One region of the Stenotrophomonas oahuensis genome, then DNA from elsewhere that is predicted to be linked to it. Evidence: riboswitches for the same ligand, from Rfam matches in the RefSeq annotation. Region 1 holds a riboswitch; the other holds the start of a gene.
The links. A riboswitch is a leader RNA that binds a small molecule or an ion and turns the genes downstream of it on or off. The one in region 1 is predicted to bind glycine.
Positions count from the first base shown of each region.

Region 2: it holds a riboswitch for glycine, as region 1 does, so the genes downstream of both, gcvP (aminomethyl-transferring glycine dehydrogenase) here and PDM29_RS04790 (trimeric intracellular cation channel family protein) in region 1, are expected to answer to the same signal.

Region 1 is NZ_CP115541.1:1,072,511-1,084,603, forward strand. It holds gene PDM29_RS04735 (primosomal protein N') at 1-418, shown strand, start outside; gene PDM29_RS04740 (glutathione S-transferase family protein) at 506-1,126, opposite strand; gene PDM29_RS04745 (NYN domain-containing protein) at 1,152-1,913, opposite strand; gene PDM29_RS04750 (NAD(P)/FAD-dependent oxidoreductase) at 2,078-3,352, shown strand; gene PDM29_RS04755 (hypothetical protein) at 3,419-4,189, shown strand; gene PDM29_RS04760 (hypothetical protein) at 4,324-4,653, opposite strand; gene PDM29_RS04765 (nuclear transport factor 2 family protein) at 4,693-5,124, opposite strand; gene PDM29_RS04770 (hypothetical protein) at 5,181-5,600, opposite strand; gene PDM29_RS04775 (DUF2750 domain-containing protein) at 5,630-6,028, opposite strand; gene PDM29_RS04780 (hypothetical protein) at 6,021-6,470, opposite strand; gene PDM29_RS04785 (GIY-YIG nuclease family protein) at 6,514-6,810, opposite strand; glycine riboswitch at 6,837-6,931, shown strand; glycine riboswitch at 6,940-7,030, shown strand; gene PDM29_RS04790 (trimeric intracellular cation channel family protein) at 7,115-7,732, shown strand; gene PDM29_RS04795 (MdtA/MuxA family multidrug efflux RND transporter periplasmic adaptor subunit) at 7,932-9,080, shown strand; gene PDM29_RS04800 (MdtB/MuxB family multidrug efflux RND transporter permease subunit) at 9,077-12,093, shown strand, end outside.
Region 2 is NZ_CP115541.1:401,954-414,046, forward strand. It holds gene PDM29_RS01860 (NUDIX domain-containing protein) at 1-359, opposite strand, end outside; gene PDM29_RS21005 (phytanoyl-CoA dioxygenase family protein) at 371-802, opposite strand; gene PDM29_RS01865 (transposase) at 812-1,390, opposite strand; gene PDM29_RS01870 (IS256 family transposase) at 1,320-2,069, opposite strand; gene PDM29_RS01875 (hypothetical protein) at 2,090-2,533, opposite strand; gene PDM29_RS01880 (glycoside hydrolase family 19 protein) at 2,912-4,387, shown strand; gene PDM29_RS01885 (hypothetical protein) at 4,472-4,858, opposite strand; gene PDM29_RS01890 (multidrug effflux MFS transporter) at 4,921-6,144, opposite strand; glycine riboswitch at 6,438-6,539, shown strand; gene gcvP (aminomethyl-transferring glycine dehydrogenase) at 6,594-9,464, shown strand; gene PDM29_RS01900 (IS256 family transposase) at 9,781-11,040, opposite strand; gene PDM29_RS01905 (hypothetical protein) at 11,229-11,663, shown strand.

The DNA.
Region 1 (12,093 bases):
CGGCGAGGTCTGGCTGCAGACCCACCACCCCGGGCACCCCTTGCTGGAAACGCTGGTGCACGGCGGCTACCACGCCTTTGCCGATGCCGAGCTGCAGCAGCGCGATGCCGCCGGCTTCCCGCCGTTCGCGTATCTGGCCCTGCTGCGCGCGGAGGCGCAGCAGGTAGAGCATGCCAATGCCATGCTCACCGCCGTGCGCGGCTTGATTGCCGAAGATGCGCCAGTGGAGCGGTTCGGACCGATGCCCGCGCCGATGCCGCGCCGGGCGGGGTATCAGCGCACCCAGTTGCTGTTGTCCGCGCCCAGACGGCAGCCATTGCATGCAGTGCTGGATGCGATGGTGCCGCGGATTCATGGGTTGCCGGAGGCACGGAAGGTGCGGTGGTCTCTTGATGTCGATCCGATGGATCTGTATTGACGGCGTGCGGACCAACGGTCCGCACCTACCTGATGCACGTACCCGGTAGGTACCGACCGTTGGTCGGTACGCTCCGTAAGACGTGGCTCAGGTCAACGGCGTCATCACCGCTTTCACATACGCCGGCCGCTGCTGCAACCGCTCGTACCACGCCTCAAGATGCGGCAGGTGCGGACGCTGGATCGGCAGGTTGAACCACGCATACACCAGCGCGCCGAGCGGAATGTCGCCCATGCCGAACTGCTCACCCGACAGCCACGGCTGCGTGGCCAGCGTGGCATCGGCCATGGCCAGGTAATCACCGGCCTTGACCACGGCGGCATTGATGCGGGTTTCATCGCGGTCGGCGGGCGCGGTGCGCATGATCCCCCAGATCAGCTCGCTGTACAGCGGAGCCATGCGCGAGGTACTCCAGTCCATCCATTTTTCGCACTGCGCCCGCGCCATCACGTCTTCTGGATACAGCGTGCCCAGCGCATAACGGGCGCTCAGGTAGCGCACGATGGTGTTGGACTCCCACAGCGGCAGGCCGTGGTCTTCGATCACCGGTACCAGCCCGTTCGGGTTCATCGCCACGTATTCCGGCGTCTGCGTGCCGCCGAAGCTGCCGCCCACTTCGATGGACTCGTACGGCACGCCGATTTCCTCGGCGCACCACAACACCTTGCGCACGTTGCTGGAATTGCGCCGGCCCCAGATCTTCAGCATGTTGGTTTTCCTGGTGGGAGTGCGCTTATTTTGCCGGTTTCGCTGCACCTTTTTTCGGCAGCGCGCGCACATAGGTCGACTTTCCGTCCTTCTTCATCTCGAACAGGCCAATCGCCGCGAGCAGCTCGCTGAGTTTGGCGTACCCGTAGTTGCGCGAATCGAACGATGCCTGGTTGCCGATCTGGCTGCCCACCGGCCCCAGATGCGACCAGCCGTCCTCGCCCTCGGCCGATGCCACCGCGCGCCGCAACATCTGCACCAGACGGGTGTCGCTGCGCAGCTCCGCACCGCTCTTGCGCGGGCGGGTTTCCTCGTTGTCCTGCTCCACCTCCGGGTCGGCGGCATGGCCCTGGCCCAGCGCTTCCAGGTAGGTGAACTTCGAACAGGCGTTGACGAACGGTTCCGGTGTTTTCTTCTCACCAAAACCATAGACCTTGACCCCATCGGTGAGCAGGCGCATCACCAACGGGGTGAAATCCGCATCACTGGACACAATCGCAAACCCGTCCAGATTGCGCGCGTAGAGCATGTCCATGGCGTCGATCACCATGGCCATGTCCGAGGCATTCTTGCCCCGGCTGTAGGCAAACTGCTGGATCGGGCGGATGGCGTATTCGTGCAGCACGGATTCCCAGCCTTTCAGACGCGGGCTCTTCCAGTTGCCATAGGCACGCCGTACGTTGGCCACGCCATAGCGCGCGACCTCCGCCAGCACCACGTCGATCTTGGACGAAGGCGCGTTGTCGGCATCGATCAACAGGGCGATGCGCTTTTCCGGTTCGGTCATCGGAGCACTCCATCAATGGAACATGGGGCCGCCAGCAAGCGCGACGGCTGCTGAATCCAGTATCGGCCATGCACGTGAAGTTTGCGCGTTGCATGCGACCATCTGTCGCGACGACAACGTTTCCACGGGGACCGGAGCGCCGGCCCCAGCCAAGGAGCAAGTGCATGACCCGTGACCCCCTGCCCCACCTGGTCATCATCGGCGGCGGTTTTGCCGGCCTGTGGGCGACCCGCGCGCTGGCCAGCAGCCGCATCCGCATCACACTCGTGGACCGGCGCAACCACCACCTTTTCCAGCCGCTGCTGTACCAGGTGGCCACCGCCGGCTTGTCGGCCCCGGACATCGCCGCGCCGCTGCGCCACATCCTGGGCCACCAGCGCAATGTCGAAGTGCGCCTGGGCGAAGTGACCTCGATCGACAAGCAGGCCCGGGACATCACCCTGGCCGACGGCAGCCAGATTCCCTACGACACCCTGCTGCTGTGCACCGGAGCCACGCACGCGTACTTCGGTCACGACGAGTGGGCCGCCGATGCACCTGGCCTGAAGACGCTGGATGACGCCATCGCGCTGCGCCGCAAGCTGCTGCTGGCATTCGAGCGCGCCGAGGCCGAACCGGACCCGGCGCGCAAGGCGGCATGGCTGAGCTTCGCCGTGGTCGGCGGCGGCCCTACCGGCGTTGAACTGGCCGGCACACTGGCCGAGATTGCCCGGCATACCCTGCGCAACGAGTTCCGACATATCGACCCGGCCAGCGCCAAAGTGCGGCTGGTCGAAGCCGGCCCACGCGTACTGTCCAGCTTCCCTGAGGTGCTGTCGCTGAAGGCGCGCCGGCAGCTGGAGAAGCTGGGTGTGGAGGTGCTCACCGGCACCCCGGTCAGCGACATCAATGGCGAAGGCTTCCAGCTGGGCGAACAGTTCATCCCCGCCCGCACTGTGGTGTGGGCCGCCGGCGTGGCCGCCTCACCGCTGGCGCGCACCTTGGACGTGCCGCTGGACCGCGCCGGGCGGGTACCGGTGCAGCCCGACCTGACCCTGGCCGGGCACCCGGAGATCTTCGTCGCCGGCGATCTGGCAGCCTTGAGCCAGGCCGATGGCAAGCCGGTGCCGGGCGTGGCCCCGGCCGCCAAGCAGATGGGCAAGCATGTCGCCAGCACGATCCGCGCGCGGCTGGAAGGTAAAGCCGCACCGGGGCCGTTCAAGTACGCAGACTACGGCAACCTCGCCACCATCGGTCGCATGGCCGCCATCGTGCACCTGGGCAAGCTGCAGCTGTCCGGCGTGCTGGCCTGGTGGTTCTGGCTGGCCGCACACGTGTTCTTCCTGATCGGCTTCCGCAACCGCATCGTGGTGCTGCTCAACTGGGCGGTCGCGTACTGGAGCTACCAGCGCAGCGCGCGGATCATTTTTGGTGATGATCAGCAGGATCGGCGTCCCTGACGCAGACCGCTTGCCGCTCCCGATTGTTTGCTAGATTCCGGCACAGGTTCACAGGGAAGGTGCCGCATGGGAACGATCAGATTCACAACAGCGCTGTTGGCTATTGCGGCCGCCACGAGCTGTGCCCCAAACCCCACACAAGCAGAGGGACTGACTGGCGCTTCGTCTCGCAGCACTGGCGAGACGACCCACGTCTACGTCACCCAAGGGGGCTGGGGAGAACTGCTGCTGTCCGAGACCCGCAAGAATGACCTGCTGCGCTTCGAACTGCACAGCAATTCCTCGGGCTACGAATGCAGAATGAGTGGAACCACCAACAGGAGCCTCCAATCCACACACGTCGACCCGGCTCCAGGAACCAGTCACTGCCCATTGACCATGCATCGAACAGAACGAGGCATTGAACTGGACACATCCACGCCTGACGCATGCGCTGCTTATTGCGGACACAATGGATCATTCAAGGGCCTGTATCTTTCCGTCGACCCGATGTGTACAGAGGGCAGTATCCAGAAGACTCTTGAACGGGCCGGCACGGGCAAGGGGCAGCTTGGCACCATCAGAACGATGACCGAGAGGTGCGTGGAAACCCTGCCGTACTCATCGGTTGCCGCTCTTCGCCTGGAACTTGCCGCGGCCCATGACCGCGAGGGGGACCAGGCGAATTGTCTGGCTGCCCTTTCCCCCTATGCTGCTGACGTCGCCAAGTCGAATGATGAACTCACCCAAGGCATGGCGGGTGCAGCGGCGGAGGAAATCACCGGCATCATGGATGTCGTTCGAAAGATGATGGATCGCTGCGAACGCAAACTGCCTCCTGGTAGCGTCGGTCGATAGACGACGGCCGATGACACCTGATCGGCCGTTTGACGCATGGGGTCTGCCGGGAAGCGCCTTCGTTTACCGGTCATGCGTCCCCGGACGTAGCACCCGTATCGGCGGTCGTCTATCGACCGACCCTACCCCAGCGGTCAGGTCGCGTCCGGATCATCATTGCCATGCGCAAGATGCACATCCCAGGTGCACAGGTAGTCCGGGTCGGTCACGGTGAAGTCGATGGAACGCAACGTGTAGTCGCCCGGCTCGGCCACCTTGTAATGATCCAGATGCGGCGGCAGGAACAGTTCCTCGCCGTCGATCAGGCTGGCCAGCACCACGCCCTCTTCTTCATTGATGCGCAGTATCTCGCCGGCGTACTGTTTCTGTTCGAGGGCGTTGCCGTCCGCATCCAGATAGGTGATGCCGGCGAGGACGATCTTGCCGAACATGTTGTTGGCTTTGTGTTGATCGATGGTGCTCATGGGATTTCCGGGTCGGCGTAAGACGCGCATGGCGCGTCTCTACGGTTTGGGTTTGGGGTACCAGAGGGCGTTGACGATGATCCAGCGCTGGTCGAAACGGCCCATGTGGAAGTAGTCGACGAACCATGGGGTCTCGAGGCGCACGGAGGCGGTGTTCCCGGTGACGTCCAGCACCCGGCAACTACGATTCCACTCAGCCTTGGGAGTTTTCAGCGCGCCCTGCTTGGTCAACGCCACCAGCTCATCTTTGGACATGCGGCGCAGGCCCAACCGCTCGTCCGGTGTGTCACCGAGAACAGCGCGCTTGGCCAGGTCCGGATGCAGCGAACGGGCCACCCGCGCTGGATCTGCTTCCAACTGACCATCCACGTAGTCCAGACAGGTGGCCTCAATGGCGGCCAGGGTTGCGGGATCTGCGACCGGCGCGGCGGCAACCGGAGCCAGCGCAAGCAGCAGGGAAAGCGTGGACATCGTTTCCTCCATTGGCGGCGCAAGGGTTCAGGCCGATCTTCGCATGCCGGCGGGTGTCAGCGGAGACTTCGCCGAGCGCGACATGCTCCTCCAAGCCGCGCGGTTTCGGTGATCTGCAGCGGCGTCCATTGCCGGACGATCCAAACGTGCAGCGCCGCACTCTGGAAATGCCATCGCAGCATGCCGGTCCGCGGCAACTGTGAGAGATGGCGTCGTGCTGCCCATGCGGCTTCCTCATGCCCGGGCGCAAGGGTGACGTGCCCGGTTTCGGATTCCCGGACCCAGAACGCATCAACCACACGCATGCGCGTGACGATCTGGTTCCGGCAGCTGACAGCGGGCCCAGCGTCTACATGCACAGGGGCTGGGCGACCCTCGATCATGCCCAGTGCGACCACATACCCCAGCACCGGGATGCCAGCCACCAAGGCCCACAGCAGCAGCATGGCAACGAGCGCTTTCGAGAGGGCGGTCATGGCCCCCCCCTGCTGCTGCACCAGCGCGACTATTCCAGTCGATCCAGTTCATCCTGGATATCGTCCTTGAGCATCAGAGGCTCCACCGTTGGCCCACGGCCATTCAACCCGGGAAACACGCAGGCGAGCCGCCCGTCGTTGGCAAGACCTGGCAACCAGCGCTCCATGAAAGACTCGAGAGGAATTGGTGTAGGCTCCGCGTCCGCCCATTGCGCAACAGCCGCTCGCTGAGCGAACGCCTGGAAGGGCCAGAAGGGTGCCACCTGCCGCCCGTCATCCGTTGCCGCCAACACCCAGCCGTCCACATTACGCAAACTCCATACCTGCTCCCAGTCTGCAGTTCGCTTGATGAAATAGCGGTAACGCGTTTCAGCGTCGGTCGCCAGCACCGCTTCGATTTCGCCGTTGCCGAATCGATACTCATCCATCGTGTGGCTCCATGGGATACAAGTCCATTTCCGTCAATGCCGACTGCATGAACATGAAGGCGGCGGCCTCATCGCTCATCTGTCCATCATTAGGCAGAGAATTCAGCCAGGCATCGATCTCCTTCAGATGGGGAATGACTTTGTCGGCAAATGCCGCCTTCTGTCCCTCGCTGGACTGCGCCTGCATGGCGTCCCGGACGGCGTCGTCTGCTATGCCCCACTGCTGCGCCAGCGGGGTCAACGAGCGCAGACCCACGGGCACCTTGGCCGGATCCAACGGTATCTGCGCCGCACGGATGTCGGCGGGCGTGACGGTGGCCGTCAGTTCGGCCGAAGAACCGATGTCGCCATGCTGGGGACCTGCATGCGTATTGCTCATGCAGGCAGACAGATACAGAAAGCCGAGAACGAACAACGGCATCCGGATCGCATGCGTGTTCATCAGGACCACTCCATGGGTTTGATCGGATTGTGGCCGAGCCGCCCTACCCTGGCAACACAGTTTCCGCCGCCAGCAACCACGCCAATTTGCGTGCCCGCGGCTGGCGCTTGAGCTGCCATTCGGCTTTCGAAGCCGCCGCCCGGTCCGGGTAGGCGCGGCTGGCCAGCAGCTTTACCAGCGGGTTGGCGCGGGTATAGCGCGCGCCCTTCCCCGCCAGATGGGCTTGGTAGCGGGCCTCCACGTCATTGCTGATGCCGGCGTAATAGCTGCCGTTGCGGCATTCCAGCAGGTACACGTACCAAGGGGCGGGTTCAGCAACCATGGGGGGATTATCGGGCATTGACCGGCCCCTGGCTGCTAGAATCGCCCCCGGATGCAGGAGAGAGGTGCCACGCTGGCACCCGCCGAAGGCGCAGGCTCCCATAATCGCTCAGGCCGGTGGCTCGATACGCCACCAACCATGCATCCAGCACGCCGATCTGGAGAGAGGTCTTCACTGACCCGCCGAAGGGGCACGTGGCCTGGCCACCGAACTCTCAGGCAAAAGGACAGCGGGAGCGGCAACCGACGTTGAACCCCACCTGTGCCCGCGCATGGGCGGGGCGCGCGTTCGTGTTCCTGCCTGCCGTACCGGAGCCTCCCCCATGCTGCTCTCCATCATCTATCTCATCGCCATTTCGGCTGAAGCCATGACCGGCGCGCTGTCGGCCGGCCGCCGCCGCATGGACCTGTTCGGCGTGATCATCATTGCCTGTGTCACCGCGTTGGGCGGCGGGTCGCTGCGTGACATCGTGCTCGGGCATTACCCGCTGGGCTGGGTGAAGCATCCGGAGTACCTGGGCTTCACCATCTGTGCGGCGCTGATCGCGACCTGGCTGGCGCGCTGGATGCACCACTTCCGCCGCACCTTTCTGGTGCTGGATGGGCTGGGGCTGGTGGCGTTCACCCTGATTGGCTGTGCGGTGGCGCGTGAGGCCGGCCATGCTGCGCCGATCGTGCTGATAGCGGGGATGTTGACCGGCGCGTTTGGCGGCGTGCTGCGCGATGTGTTGTGCAACGAGGTGCCGCTGATTTTCCAGAAGGAGCTGTATGCGGTGGTGACGTTGCTGACCGGTGCGGCGTATCTGGGGTTGCTGGAACTGGGGGTGTCGTTGAATGCCGCTACGTTGTGGTGTTTGGGCGGCGGTTTTGCGTTCCGGCTGCTGGCGATTCATTTCCGGTGGGAGATGCCGAAGTTCGTGTACCGGGATGAGGTGCATTGACCCATCGCCCATGACCATTGTCATGTGAGACATAAGCGGGCCATCTGTATCATGGGTGGCCCGTTCTTCTGAACGGCATCCAGCCAATGGCCGTGGCATGCCCGCGGTCTGCCAGACACCCTCCCCCGTTGCTCCGATCTGCCGCTTGCGGCCGGTCCCCATGGACGCACTGCTCTGCCCGAGGGTGCGCAGGATGCGTATGTCTTCACCTCGCCTGACCAAGTCCCTGCTGATCGCCGCCGCCGTCGGCCTTGCTGCCGTTGCCGGCTGGAAGCTGCTCGCACCAGGCAGCGCCGCGCCGACCGAACGGCCGCCGCAGGCCACCCCGGTGCGGGTCGCCACGGCGAGCCAGGAAGACCTGGTGGTGCGACTCAAGGCCCTTGGCACCGTCACCCCGTTGAACACGGTCAGTCTGCGCAGCCGCGTGGATGGGGAACTGCTGCGGCTGACATTCACCGAAGGCCAGCACGTCAAGGCCGGCGACCTGATCGCCGAGATCGACCCGCGCCCGTTCCAGGTACAGCTGACGCGGGCGCTGGGCACCCAGCAGCAGAACCTGGCCGAACTGGACAACGCACGCAGCCAGCTCAAGCGCTTCGAGGAACTGCAGCGGCAGAGCTTCGTCTCGGCGCAGGATCTGAACGACCAGCGCAGCAAGGTGCGCCAGCTGGAAGGCCGCCGCCAGACCGACCAGGCCGCCGTGGATGAAGCCCGCCTGCAGCTGCAGTACACCCGCATCACCGCGCCGGTGGCCGGACGCATGGGCCTGCGCAACGTGGATGTGGGCAACCTGGTCCGCAGTGGCGACACCGATGCGCTGGCCACCATCACCCAGACCACGCCGATCAGCGTGCTGTTCACCGTGCCCGAACCCGACCTGCCGGCAGTGGTCAGCGCCGCGCGCGCCAACCCGCAGCTCACCGTGGAAGCCTGGGACCGTGAGGAGCGCCAGGCGCTGGGCAACGGCGTGCTGTCCAGCCTCGACAATCGCATCGATACCGCCACCGGTACGCTGAAGCTGCGCGCGCAGTTTGCCAATGCCGACGAGGCGTTGTTCCCGAACCAGTTCGTCAACGTGCGCCTGCAGGTCAGCAGCGCCGACAGCGTGGTCATTCCCAATGCCGCCGTGCAGTTCGGCAGCAAGGGCAGCTACGTGTACGTGATTGCGCCGGACAACACCTCGCACCTGCGCAATGTGGTGCTCGGCCCTGCCGATGGCGAGCGCGTGGCGGTACGCGAAGGATTGAAGGCCGGCGAGAACGTGGTGGTGGAAGGCATCGATGGCCTGCGCGACGGTGCCCCTGTGTTGATCGTGACCGAGGCGGACAGCGCGCGGAAAGGCGCATGAACCTCTCGCGCCCGTTCATTGAGCGCCCGGTAGCGACCACGCTGCTGATGGTGGCGCTGCTGCTGTCTGGCGTGCTGGCGTATCGGCTGCTGCCGGTGGCCGCCCTGCCGCAGGTGGACTACCCGATCATCCAGGTGACCACGCTGTATCCCGGTGCCAGCCCAGGCGTGACCACCAGTGCAGTGACCGCGCCGCTGGAGCGGCAGCTGGGGCAGATTCCCGGTCTGAAGCAGATGTCGTCCACCAGCTCCGGTGGTGCTTCGGTGATCACCCTGCAGTTCACCCTGGACGTGGCGCTGGGTGTGGCCGAACAGGAAGTGCAGGCGGCGATCAATGCCGCCGACAGCTTCCTGCCCGACGACCTGCCGGTGCCGCCGGTGTACCGCAAGGTCAATCCCGCCGACACGCCGATTCTGACCCTGGCAGTGACCTCGCAGAGCCTGGCCCTGCCGCAGGTGTATGACCTGGTCGACACGCGCATGGCGCAACGTCTGTCGCAGCTGCCGGGCGTGGGCCTGGTCAGTCTGGCCGGTGGGCAGCGTCCGGCGGTTCGCATCCAGGTCAACCCGACCGCCCTGGCGGCCAACGGATTGAGCATGGGCCACATCCGCGATGCGATCGGTGCGGCCAACGTCAACATGCCCAAGGGCAGCTTCGATGGTCCCACCCGCGCGATCATGCTTGATGCCAACGACCAGATGCGCTCGGTACGGGAGTACCAGCAGCTGATCCTGGCCTACCGCGATGGCGCGCCGCTGCGCCTGGGCGACGTGGCCACTGTGGAAGACGGAGCCGAGAACCGTGAGCTGGCGGCATGGTCCGGTACCACGCCGGCGGTGCTGATCAACATCCAGCGCCAGCCCGGTGCCAACGTGATCGCGGTGGTGGACCGGGTGCGTGAGCTGCTGCCGCAGTTGCAGGCGTCGCTGCCCAAGGGTGTGGACGTGGTGGTGCTGAGTGACCGTACCGAGTCGATCCGTGCGTCCATCCGCGGCGTGCGGCACGAACTGGTGATCGCCATCGCGCTGGTGGTGATGGTCACCTTCGTGTTCCTGCGCAACATCCCGGCCACGATCATTCCCAGCATCGCGGTGCCGCTGTCGCTGGTGGGCACGTTTGGGGTGATGCTGCTGGCCGGGTTCTCGCTCAACAATCTGACGCTGATGGCGCTGACCATCGCCACCGGCTTCGTGGTCGACGATGCGATCGTGATGCTGGAGAACATCGCGCGTCATCTGGAGCGCGGAGAGACGCCGCGCCAGGCGGCGCTGAAGGGCGCGAAGCAGATCGGCTTCACCCTGATCTCGCTGACACTTTCGCTGATCGCCGTGCTGATCCCGCTGCTGTTCATGGCCGACGTGGTCGGCAAGCTGTTCCATGAATTTGCGATCACCCTGGCGGTGGCCATCGGCATCTCGCTGCTGGTGTCGCTGACCCTCACCCCGATGATGTGCGCTCGCCTGCTCAAGGCCGGTCATGCCACCCGCCGCGATCCGGACGGGCAGGAATCGGCCCAGCAGGGTGACCCGTTCGACCGTGTGGTGGCGATGTACGACCGCCAGCTGCACTGGGTGCTGCAGCGCCAGCCGCTGATGCTGGGGGCCACCGTGGCCACGCTGCTGCTGACCGCGCTGCTGTATCTGTGGGTGCCCAAGGGCTTCTTCCCGGTGCAGGACGCCGGGCTGATCCAGGGCATCAGCGAGGCACCGCAGTCGATCTCGTTCCAGGCCATGGCCCAGCGCCAGCAGGCACTGGCCGATGCCCTGCTGCAGGACGAGGACGTGGCCAGCCTGTCGTCCTACATCGGCGTGGACGCCAGCAACGCCACGCTCAACAGCGGTCGCCTGCTGATCGAGCTGAAGCCACACGCACAGCGCGACGCCGGCGCAGCGGCCATCATCGAACGCCTGCAGCAGCGGGTGGCGCAGGTGCCGGGCATCCGCCTGTACCTGCAGCCGGTGCAGGAGCTGGGCATCGAAGACCGGATCAGCCGCACCCAGTATCAGTTCACCCTGACCAGCCCCGACAACGCCGAGCTGGCGCAGTGGACGCCCAAGCTGCTGGCGCACCTGCAACAGCAGGCCGCCCTGAGGGACGTGGCCAGCGATCTGCAGGATCGCGGCCTGCAGGCCCACGTGTTGATCGACCGGGTTGCGGCGGCACGTCTGGGCATCAGCGTGGATGCGGTGGCCGACGCGCTGTACGACGCGTTCGGGCAGCGCCAGATCTCCACCATCTTCACCCAGGCCAACCAGTACCGCGTGGTACTGGAGGCGCGTCCGGATGCCGCGTTTGGTCCGGATGCGATCGAGCGCATCCATGTGGCCGGTGTCGATGGCCGGCCCGTGCCGCTGAGTGGCATCGCCCGCATCGAACAGCGTCCGGCGCATCTGCTGATCAATCACGTGGGGCAGTTCCCGGCGGTGACGTTCTCGTTCAACCTCGCACCCGACGCGTCACTGGGCGAGGCGGTGGCCAGCATCGAAGGCGCACGCAATGCCATCGGCCTGCCGGCCAGCGTGGAGCTGCGCCTGCAGGGTGCCGCCGATGCGTTCCGTGCTTCTCTGTCGAGCACGCTGTGGCTGGTGCTGGCCGCTGTGGTCGTGATGTACCTGGTGCTGGGCGTGCTGTATGAGAGCTTCATCCATCCCATCACCATTCTGTCCACCCTGCCCTCGGCCACCGTGGGCGCACTGCTGGCACTGCTGCTGAGTGGTCGCAGCCTGGACCTGATCGCAGTGATCGGCATCGTGCTGCTGATCGGCCTGGTGAAGAAGAACGCGATCATGATGATCGACTTCGCGCTGGAAGCCGAACGCGAGCACGGTCTTGATCCGCGCCGGGCGATCCACCAGGCGGCGCTGTTGCGCTTCCGCCCGATTCTGATGACCACGCTGGCGGCGCTGTTCGGCGCGATTCCGCTGATGTTCGCCAGCGGCTCCGGCGCGGAACTACGCCAGCCGCTGGGACTGGTGATGGTGGGTGGCCTGATTGTCAGCCAGGTGTTGACCCT
Region 2 (12,093 bases), 670 kb from region 1:
CCGAGCCCAACTTCCCGTGCTACAGCCCAGTAGTACTCCGGAACGTCATTTGGTCGAGATGCGGACGTGCTTACCCACTGAGACTCGGTATGCTCGTCACTTACGTTGATCGCGTCGCCGTCACACCTACAATTGAAGAACGTCAACAAAACATCCTTGTTCGGTACGATGGTGCACGACCGGCTTCCAATATAGGCCGTATCGGTGATGATAAGCCCGCACTCTTCGAGAACTTCGCGGGCAAGTGCCTCCTCCATGCTCTCTCCGCTTTCAGGTCGACCGCCCGGCAGCTCAAGTTCACCACGCGGGTTCCTCAGAAACAGCACTCTACCCGTCGCGTCCCTGATCACCGCTTTCACACTAATGGGATTCAAGACACACCTCCAACCGGGGCGTGCCCGCGTGCATAGGCAGGCTCCGCCACCAGCCGGCGCTGCCTCTCTGTAAGAAGAGATGCATTGAATGGACGCGAAGCTGTTCCTGTGTGGTTTGGCGTGGCAGGCAAAGCGGTCAGAGCCTCGTGTTCCGGCGGCCTGCGGAAGTAAGAATGATTGTTCATGTACCTCGCGAACACCGCACGACGCTGGCTTGATCCTGGAACCGCGTAGGTGCCATGAACCAATGCCTCCGAGAAGACCAGTGCATCCCCGGCATTCAGGTGAACGTGCCGTAGCAGTTCGTTGTCTTCTAGACGTCTACACGCGTCGGGAACAGGGAAATTGGCGCGGTGAGAGCCAGGGATGCAACAGAAGGAGAGTGTCCGTATTTTTGTGTTCGGGCGACGTGGGCTGCCCTGTGACAGCCCGGCTTCTTAGTACGGGCTCCGGATAAATCGGTCCCCGTAAAGTACGGCAAATTGGTTCATCGCGTTCTTCCAGCCGTGGCTGGTGCCTCCCCAGTTGGCCGTGATGTTGCGCAGCCCCAGCCAGATCAGCTTGATCGCCGCCTCGTCAGTTGGAAAATGCCCTCGGGTTTTGATGACCTTCCGCAGCTGCGCATTAACGCTCTCGATGGCGTTGGTGGTGTAGATGACACGACGGATCTCAGGTGGAAACGCGAAGAAGGGTATGACGCGGTCCCATGACCGTCGCCATGCCTGGGGCGCCGAGGGGTAGCGTTTGCCCAGCGGCGAGGCCTCCAGCGCTTCCAGGGCCTGTTCGGCGGACTCTGCATTGATGGCCTGGAGATGGGCTTCAGCTCGGCTGCGAGAGCCCTTCGATCCTTCCAGCCGGCGTAGTCCAAGCTGTTGCGTATGAGATGCACGATGCAGGTCTGGAGAGTGGTCGCTGGGGACCGCCGCCAGCGCCTCGGGCATGCCTTTAAGGCCATCGGTCACCGCTATCAGTACGTCCTCCACGCCGCGCGTCTTGAGGTCGTTGAAGACCTTCATCCAGAACTTGGCCCCTTCTGTGTTCTCGATCCAGATGCCCAGGACGTCGCGCACTTCCATCAGGTAGAACGCCTAATGCCAGATAGATCGCTTTGTTGCGCACTACGCCCTCGTCACGCACCTTGACGCGCAGGGCATCAAAGAACACCACCGGATACATCAGCTCCAGCGGACGCGTCTGCCACGCCGAAATCTCTTCCAGAACCTCGTCGGTCACCGAGCTGATGAAGTCCGCCGACACGTCTGTTCCATACTGTTCAGACAGAAACGCGCGGATGTCGCGGACGCTCATTCCGCGCGCGTACATCGCGACGATCTTGTCGTCAAAACCAGTGAAACGCCGCTCGTGCTTGGGAATCAGGATGGGCTGAAAGCTGCCATCCCGGTCCCGGGGAACGTCCAGTCGCAGGGGGCCATCCTCAGTCAGAACGGTCTTGCTGGACGTTCCGTTTCGCTGATTGCCGGTCGATTCCGGTCGCTCGCTTCCGGGTGGGTACCCCAGGTGATGGCCCAGCTCGCCCTTCAGTGCCCGCTCAATCAAGGCCTTTTTCAGGGCTGTGGTGATGTCCAGGATCTCGCCCGCGGTCGTCGCTCCGTTGGCAAGCTGCTCAACGAGCTCGGCAGGCAGGGTAGGCAGCTGACGGGCAGCGGCCTTGGCGGTCTTTTTCTTGGGTGGCATACATGATCCTTTTCAACATGTTATGCCCGAACACAAAATTCCTGACAGTCCCAACAGAAGTGGCTCTGCCCTGCCCCCATCTCGGTCAACGCATACTGGACGCCGATCAGCCCTGCGTGCACACGACCGTTCCGAACCCAATAGAAAATTCCTTCATCGAACATGTCGGCATGGTGATGCAGGTTCCCGGCACTACTGACGAATTGCTCATTGGCACAGAACATGTGATCCATGCGGAACTTCTCTCGAAAGACTGCAGCTAGAAAACGGAAGACAGGCTCAGGATCTACAAGCTGCCTCCACTCTTCGCCCCAGTCCAGATTGATGTCATGCAACGGCTCACCATCCAGATGTTTCGACCAGTACTCTTGCAGCTTCTTCAGATGACAAGGATTCAAGGCTTCGCGCAAAACGACGTAGCCATAGAGGTCGAACTCGAAGTAGAGCTCTTCGATGGATTTCAAGACAAATCACCCTCTTGTCCAAAATGGAGATTGATGCGCAGGCCATTCGCGCACTCATCGTTATCCAACATCGCCACATGAACATCCCGCCGACATCGCCTCAATCGTTTGTAAGAGAATTCCGGCGGGCACACATTTGAGACGGACCTCACACTTGTGAGGCGAACAGCTAAGCTTTTCCTCAGCGGCATCAGCGCGAATGGACGCAACTGCCTAGCTGTGGTCCGCAACACTGGGAAAAATGATCGAGCGAACTGTGACGCACTCCATCTGCGAAGTTGGATACACATCAAGGAAAACGAATCTTCAAACAAATACGAAATCCATTCGCGCACTCCAGCGCTACCGTGCATCTTCCTTTCCGCATCGGGACGCATCATGCACACCCCTGCTTTGCTGAGCACTGCCCTGCTGGTGGCTCTCGCCAGTGCCGCGCCGGCGCACGCCGCTTCTTCCCAGCAGTCGCGCAGCGCAACCACCGCTGCCAGCGACACCTGGAGCCCTACCCAGACCTACACCGCCGGTTGCGTGGTGATCTTCCAGGGCCGTTACTTCAAGGCCAAGTGGTGGGCGGATGCCGGTCAGTCGCCGGCACAGATCGACCCCGCGCAGCCGTGGTTGTCTCCCTGGGAAGAAGTGGCCGAAACCAAGCCCGGCTGTGATGGCGGTGGTGGTACCCCGGTGGACCCCGATCCAGACCCGGACCCGCTGGAACCGGTGCTGATTCCGCTCAGCAGCCTGCATGCCGATGAGGCCCGGCTGACCGACTTCCCGCTGATGCAGCAGACCCTGGCTTCTATCCGTACCCTGCCCAACGCAGAGGTCGAGGCGGTGCAGCCACTACGTCCGGCCAATCCGGAAAACGTGCGCCGGGTGGAAGCGCTGGTCAGAAACGAACAGTTCGAGTTCCTGTTCCCGCTGCGCGCGCCGGAATACACCTATCGCGGCTTCCTGCAGGCCTTCGCAAAGTTCCCGGCCATCTGCGCCACCTATACCGACGGTCGCGATTCCAACGCGATCTGCCGCAAGACCCTGGCCACGATGGTGGCGCATTTCGCACAGGAAACCGGCGGCCACGATGCGCACAGCGCCATCCCCGAGTGGCGGCAGGCGCTGGTGCACGTGCGCGAAATGGGCTGGAGCGAGGACCGCGCCGATGGCTATGCTGGCGAATGCAATCCCAGTACGTGGCAGGGCCAGACCTGGCCGTGCGGCACCTTTGCCGACGGCCCGAATGCCGGCCGCTACAAGAGCTACTTCGGGCGCGGGGCCAAGCAGCTTTCGTACAACTACAACTACGGGCCGTTCTCCGACGCCATGTTCGGCACTGTGCGCACCCTGCTCGACCGCCCGGATCTGGTCGCCGACACCTGGTTGAATCTGGCGAGCGCGGCGTTCTTCTACATGTACCCGCAGCCGCCGAAGCCATCGATGATGCATGTGATTGATGGCACGTGGCAGCCGAACGCGCATGATGTGGGCAACGGTCTGGTGCCCGGGTTCGGGGTGACCACGCAGATCATCAACGGTGGCGTGGAATGCGGCGGCAGCGCCGAACACCTGCAGTCGCAGAACCGCATTACCTACTACAAGGCGGCCGCGCAGTACTTCAATGTGCCGGTGCCCGGCAACGAGGTGCTGGGCTGCAAGGGCATGAAGCAGTTTGATGAAGGTGGTGCTGGCGCGCTGCCCATCTACTGGGAAGAGAACTACGACTGGGTGCCGGGGAACGTGGGCGGCCGCAGCTACCAGTGCAAGCTGGTGACGTACCAGACGCCCTATTCGGCGTTGAAGCCGGCCGATTACGTGAAGTGCGTGATCGACAAGTTCCCGAATGTCGAAGTGATTGAATAATCCGGAATACTGACGGTAGCGCCGGCCGTTGGCCGGCCCTCCGGATGCATCCCATGGGCCGGCCAACGGCCGGCGCTACCGGGATTAAGATTTCTTTTTCAGGCTTTCCGCGAACTGCACCTTGAACTGATCGAAGTCCAGGCCATCGGCCTGGGCTTCGGCATGCGCGGCGTCCTTCAGCGCATCGGAATACACCAGCCGCACCGGCGTGCCCTGGCGTTCGTGCAGTTCGGCCGCCTGCATGATCAGCGCCAGCACGCGCGCGGCGCTGGGGCTCTGCCCGGCAATGCGACCATCCATGCCCAGAACCCATTCGCCATCACGGCGGACAATGCCGGCCAGCAGCGTGCGCTGCTGGTCGCGCAGTTCCGCATGCGGCTCCACCGGCGAGGCATGGGCCTTTTCGCGGTTGGCTTCTTCGATTTCACGGCGCCGGCGCAGGTCGCGGCGCAGCTTGGAGGTGGTCGACATCAGGTACGTCCGGACTGCATCAATGGGGAAAGGATACCGCAGCGGGTCGCCAGGGCCGGCATTCAGGCCGGCTCGGCCAGCAGTGCGCGACGGCGTTCGCAGTGGCGCTCCCAGTACCAGAAGCTGGCCCCGATGGCGAAGAAGCCGCCATAGCCCAGCGCCAGATGCAGCGGCTGGCTGCTCAGCAGCGGCGAGACCATGCCGGCCACCACCGTGTTGATCATCAACTGCAGGAACATCTGCATCGACGAGGCCAGCCCGCGCTGGTGCGGGTACATGTCCAGTACCGCCAGGGCCAGGATCGGGAAGATCAGCGCCATGCCCACGCCGCCGAGGAAGATCGGCAGCACGGCCCAGGGCACCGCGATCTGCGTCACCGACAGCACATAAACCAGGTTCACGAGTGCCGACACGCCACACAGCGCGAAGCCGATGCTGACCTGACGCTGCGCGGTCATGCGCCCGGCCATGCGACCGGACAGGAACGAGCCCAGGGTCATGCCGCCAATGGTCGGGATGAACAGCCAGGCAAAGCCGCCCTCGCCCAGCTTCAGGTGCTGCATCACCAGCACCGGGGCCGAGGCGATGTACAGGAAGATGCCGGAGAAGTTGAACGCACCGGCCGCGGCCAGCCGCAGCAAGCGCGGGTTCGAGCCCATCCGCACATAACTGCGCAGCAGCGCGCCGGTGGACAGCGGCGTGCGCTCTTCCACGGGCAGGGTTTCCGGCAGCCACTTGCCGGTGGCCAGCAGCAGCAGCGCCGCAAAGCTGACCAGGAACCAGAAGATCAACGGCCAGTCGCCGCCCCCGAGCAGAATCCAGCCGCCGATGATCGGCGCAATGGCGGGGGCCACGCCGAAAATCATCGACACCTGGCTCATCAGCCGCTGAGCGTCCGCACCGTGGTACAGATCGCGGATGACCGCGCGGCCGACGATGACGCCGACGCCAGCCGACACGCCCTGCAGGGCGCGGAACACCAGCAGCGTGGTCAGGTCGCGCGACAGCGCGCAGCCGATGGAGGCGGCAATGAACACCACCAGCCCGCCCAGGATCACCCTCCGCCGCCCGAAGGCATCCGACAGCGGACCGTGCGCCAGGCTCATCAGCCCGTAGAACAGCAGGTACACGCTGACCGTCTGCTGCACCGCCACCTGGTCCACCTGCAGGCGCTCACCCAGCAGCAGGAAGGCCGGAAAGATGGTGTCGATCGAGAACGGACCGAACATGGCCAGGCCGGCCAGCAGCAGGGCCAAGCGACGCGTGGAGGGTGAGGCGGGTGTCATGGCTGGGTTCCGTCAGCGGCCTGCGCGAACGCAGGCAGGCACCGGCCCAAACCCGGGCGGTGCCTGATGAATACGAGAATCCGCTCATGATAGGCCGTTGCGTCGGCCAGTTCCATGCCCAAGGGGCTGAATGCGTACGGTTCGCAACCCGTGTTCATCTGCCGTGCGGCCGTTGTGCGGCGGGGGGCTGGGCTATAATCGCCGGGCAACATGGTGGGAGAAGCGGAGCGTCGTTTTGAGCCCCCGCTGCCGAAGGCGCAACGCCCGTAATCGCTCAGGCCCGATACCACCCGCAGCAAAACTCTGGAGAGACCGGCCAATGCCGGCGCCGAAGGGGCACGAAGCACGCAGCCGCGCGCTTTTAAACTCTCAGGCAAAAGGACAGAGGGGCACCCAGGAAGACCGGAAGGTCTTCTGAACGTGCGTGCCCACTCTTCCGGAAGCCAGCCATGTCCCAGAACACCCCTACCCTGCGCGAGCTTGAACACCACGCCGCGTTCGTCGAACGCCATATCGGCCCGAACGACGCTGAAATCGCGCAGATGCTCGACGTGGTCGGCCACGCCTCGCTGGACGCCCTGACCGACGCCATCGTGCCCGCCTCGATCAAGTCGCCCGCGCCGCTGGCGCTGCCCGATTCGCTGACCGAAGTGGAAGCACTGGCCAAGATCCGCGCCATTGCCGACAAGAACCAGGTCTTCCGCACCTTCATCGGCCAGGGCTACTACGGCACCCTGACCCCGAACGTCATCCTGCGCAACGTGCTGGAAAACCCGGCGTGGTACACCGCCTACACCCCGTACCAGGCCGAGATCTCGCAGGGCCGCATGGAAGCGCTGATCAACTTCCAGACCCTGTGTGCCGACCTCACCGGCATGGAGATCGCCAACGCCTCGCTGCTGGACGAAGCCACCGCCGCCGCTGAAGCAATGACCCTGGCCAAGCGTTCGGCCAAGAGCAAGTCCGACACCTTCTTCGTGCACGACGCCGTGCACCCGCAGACCCTGGAACTGCTACGCACCCGCGCCGAGCCGCTGGGCATCGTGCTGCGCGTGGGCACCCCGGCCGAAGCGCTGGAAGCCGATTCCTATGGCGTGCTGCTGCAGTACCCGGACACCTTCGGCCACATTGGCGACTACAAGGCGCTGGCCGATGCCGTGCATGCACGTGGCGGCCTGGTCGCCGTGGCCACCGACCTGCTGGCCCTGACCCTGATTGCCGCCCCCGGCGAATGGGGCGCGGACATCGTGGTCGGCAACAGCCAGCGTTTCGGCGTGCCGTTCGGCTTCGGTGGCCCGCATGCGGCCTTCATGGCCTGCCGTGACGCTTACAAGCGCTCGATGCCGGGCCGCCTGATCGGTGTCTCCATCGATGCCCAGGGCAACCCGGCCTACCGCCTGACCCTGCAGACCCGCGAGCAGCACATCCGCCGCGAGAAGGCCACCTCCAACATCTGCACCGCGCAGGTGCTGCTGGCAGTGATGGCCTCGATGTACGCCGTGTACCACGGTCCGGAAGGCCTGACCCGCATTGCCCGCCGCACCCACCGCCTGGCCGCGATTCTGGCCGCCGCGCTGCGCGACGCTGGCGTCAACGTCGGCGAGCACTTCTTCGACACCCTGCACGTCAAGGACATCGACGCTGCTGCCATCCACGCCAAGGCCGCCGCCGCCCGCATCAACCTGCGCGCCATCGACAGCGAAGCCGTGGGCATCAGCCTGGACGAAACCACCACCCGCGCCGACATCGTCGCGCTGGGCCAGCTGTTCGGTGCCGTCGTCGACGTGGACGCGCTGGACATCGCCACCGCCGACGCCCTGCCGGCGGATCTGGTGCGTACCAGCGAATTCCTGACCCACCCGGTGTTCAACACCCACCACAGCGAACATGAGCTGCTGCGTTACCTGCGCTCGCTGGCCGACAAGGACCTGGCCATGGATCGCACCATGATCCCGCTGGGCAGCTGCACCATGAAGCTCAACGCCACCGCCGAGATGATTCCGGTGACCTGGCCGGAGTTCGCCAACATCCACCCGCTGGCCCCGGCCGACCAGTCCATCGGTTACAAGGAGCTGATCGACGGCCTGGAAGCGATGCTGGTGGAGTGCACCGGTTACGACGCCGTCAGCCTGCAGCCGAACTCCGGCGCGCAGGGCGAATACGCCGGCCTGCTGGCCATTCGCGCCTACCACCGCTCGCGCGGTGAGGGCCACCGCGATATCTGCCTGATTCCGGACTCCGCGCACGGCACCAACCCGGCCTCGGCGCAGATGTGCGGCATGAAGGTAGTGGTGACCAAGACCGACGCCAACGGCAACGTGGACGTCGAGGACATCCGCCTCAACGCCGAGAAGTACAGCGACCGTCTGGCCGCGCTGATGGTGACCTACCCGTCCACCCACGGCGTGTTCGAGGAAGAGATCGTCGAGATCTGCAACATCGTTCATCAGCACGGCGGCCAGGTGTACACCGACGGTGCCAACATGAACGCCCTGGTCGGCGTGGCCAAGCCGGGCAAGTGGGGTTCGGACGTTTCGCACCTGAACCTGCACAAGACCTTCTGCATTCCGCACGGCGGCGGCGGCCCGGGCGTGGGCCCTTGTGCGGTGAAGTCGCACCTGGCTCCGTTCCTGCCCAAGGTACTGGGCGGCGAAGGCGATGTGGGCATGGTCAGCGCGGCCAGCTTCGGCAGCGCCTCGATCCTGCCGATCAGCTGGATGTACATCACCCTGATGGGCACCGCCGGTCTGCGCAAGGCCACCCAGGTGGCCCTGCTCAATGCCAACTACATCGCCAAGCGTCTGGCTCCGCACTTCAAGACCCTGTACACCGGTCGCAACGGTCTTGTCGCACACGAGTGCATCCTGGACGTGCGCCCGCTGGAGAAGACCTCGGGTGTTGTGGCGGAAGACGTGGCCAAGCGCCTGATCGACTTCGGCTTCCACGCCCCCACCCTGAGCTTCCCGGTGGCCGGCACGCTGATGGTGGAACCGACCGAAAGCGAATCGCTGCATGAGCTGGATCGCTTCATCAATGCGATGATCCAGATCCGCGAGGAAATCGCCGCGATTGAAGATGGCCGTCTGGATCGTGAAGACAATCCGCTGAAGAACGCTCCGCACACCGCCACCGCCGTGTCGGGCAGCGAGTGGGAACACGCCTACCCGCGCGAACTGGCCGCCTTCCCGCTGGCCAGCCTGAAGCAGCAGAAGTACTGGCCGCCGGTGGCCCGCGTGGACAACGTGTACGGCGACAAGAACGTGATGTGCGCGTGCATTCCGATTGATGCGTACAAGGAAGATGAGGGTGTGGCGGTTTAAGGCTGCTGCACGCTGATGGAAACGATGACGGCCCGCGCAAGCGGGCCGTTTTTGTTGGCGCGGAATGATTGCGATGACGCGCATGGCACGTCACTACGCGGGATGTCGGAATGCCCGGCAGCCCTGGAGCCCTGGAGCCCGGGTGGCCGGATGCTGGAATGCTGGAATGCTGGAATGCTGGAATGCTGGAATTCAACGGTAGGGTCGCACGACAGTCGACCGCCGATAACGGTGATAGGCACTTTTGGGCATGAACCGAGAGTGTCCGTATTTTTGTGTTCGGGCGACGTGGGCTGCCCTGTGACAGCCCGGCTTCTTAGTACGGGCTCCGGATAAATCGGTCCCCGTAAAGTACGGCAAATTGGTTCATCGCGTTCTTCCAGCCGTGGCTGGTGCCTCCCCAGTTGGCCGTGATGTTGCGCAGCCCCAGCCAGATCAGCTTGATCGCCGCCTCGTCAGTTGGAAAATGCCCTCGGGTTTTGATGACCTTCCGCAGCTGCGCATTAACGCTCTCGATGGCGTTGGTGGTGTAGATGACACGACGGATCTCAGGTGGAAACGCGAAGAAGGGTATGACGCGGTCCCATGACCGTCGCCATGCCTGGGGCGCCGAGGGGTAGCGTTTGCCCAGCGGCGAGGCCTCCAGCGCTTCCAGGGCCTGTTCGGCGGACTCTGCATTGATGGCCTGGTAGATGGGCTTCAGCTCGGCTGCGAGAGCCCTTCGATCCTTCCAGCCGGCGTAGTCCAAGCTGTTGCGGATGAGATGCACGATGCAGGTCTGGAGAGTGGTCGCTGGGTAGACCGCCGCCAGCGCCTCGGGCATGCCTTTAAGGCCATCGGTCACCGCTATCAGTACGTCCTCCACGCCGCGCGTCTTGAGGTCGTTGAAGACCTTCATCCAGAACTTGGCCCCTTCTGTGTTCTCGATCCAGATGCCCAGGATGTCGCGACTTCCATCAGGTAGAACGCCTAATGCCAGATAGATCGCTTTGTTGCGCACTACGCCCTCGTCACGCACCTTGACGCGCAGGGCATCAAAGAACACCACCGGATACATCAGCTCCAGCGGACGCGTCTGCCACGCCGAAATCTCTTCCAGAACCTCGTCGGTCACCGAGCTGATGAAGTCCGCCGACACGTCTGTTCCATACTGTTCAGACAGAAACGCGCGGATGTCGCGGACGCTCATTCCGCGCGCGTACATCGCGACGATCTTGTCGTCAAAACCAGTGAAACGCCGCTCGTGCTTGGGAATCAGGATGGGCTGGAAGCTGCCATCCCGGTCCCGGGGAACGTCCAGTCGCAGGGGGCCATCCTCAGTCAGAACGGTTTTGCTGGACGTTCCATTTCGCTGATTGCCGGTCGATTCCGGTCGCTCGCTTCCGGGTGGGTACCCCAGGTGATGGCCCAGCTCGCCCTTCAGTGCCCGCTCAATCAAGGCCTTTTTCAGGGCTGTGGTGATGTCCAGGATCTCGCCCGCGGTCGTCGCTCCGTTGGCAAGCTGCTCAACGAGCTCGGCAGGCAGGGTAGGCAGCTGACGGGCAGCGGCCTTGGCGGTCATTTTCTTGGGTGGCATACATGATCCTTTTCAACATGTTATGCCCGAACACAAAATTCCTGACAGTCCCCATGAACCTGCATCGAAACAGGCTTACGGTCTGCCCCGCCACGGCTAACGATGCGCGAATCTTGAAACCCGCGATTCGTTCAAATCACTATCGTCATGGGTCACTCATAAATGCGCCGCAATAGACGGCGTCATCCATGCCAAACGAAATCTCCCAAAAGCCAAGCTTCATTCCGCAGAGGCAATCAATCCACCGCCATATCGACCTCAACGTCGAGCCAGCTACAGCGGCCCCCTCGACCGCCAACCGAATGGACGTGACGATCGCAAATGCGTCCGCCTCATGGGCACATGAGCTGACTCCGCAGAAGGAGACGTATGAGGACGCATACCTCGTAGAACTCATGCGAACCATCGATGCAACCGGGGAATCGCCAGTTGACCCCAATCTCCCCCTCGAACAAAGACCCACTGTGTTCGCCGACGAAGTGCCGGGCATCATTGCCGACATCTACGGATGGGTCCCCGTTCCCAGAGCAGCGCCGCTGAATCCGAAGTTCATTGGCAACGTGCCCAGCGCCGTTCATGTGAGTAACGACGGCGGATTCAACCCCGGGCAGCTCGCAGCCTGACTCGGCAATGAAAGCCACCACCACTGAGGAATGAAACACGGCCCGCGCTGGCGGGCCGCTTCATTGCGCCGCCCACCAATCAACCTACATTAACTCCAAGTGAGCCACGCCCATGATGCCAAAGCACCTCCTTGCTCCTGCGCCGATCAATTACGCAACATCATTCACTTCCTCCTCGAACACAGCGAACCCCCAAACTCTCGACGCATCACCCGATTCCATCTTCAATGCGGCAAGCGCCGCACTGATTACCGCGCATCGCTCGCTCAGCGATGCCAACTTGAACACGCTGCAGACAGGCTGTTTCACCACACACGAAAGGTCATATCCTGAACTTTCGTCACTGCACGCAGGCACTTCGGAAGCCTCGACTCACGGGGATGAAGCTACTGACACACGGCATCGCACCGAAGTGAAACGATTGGCGAAA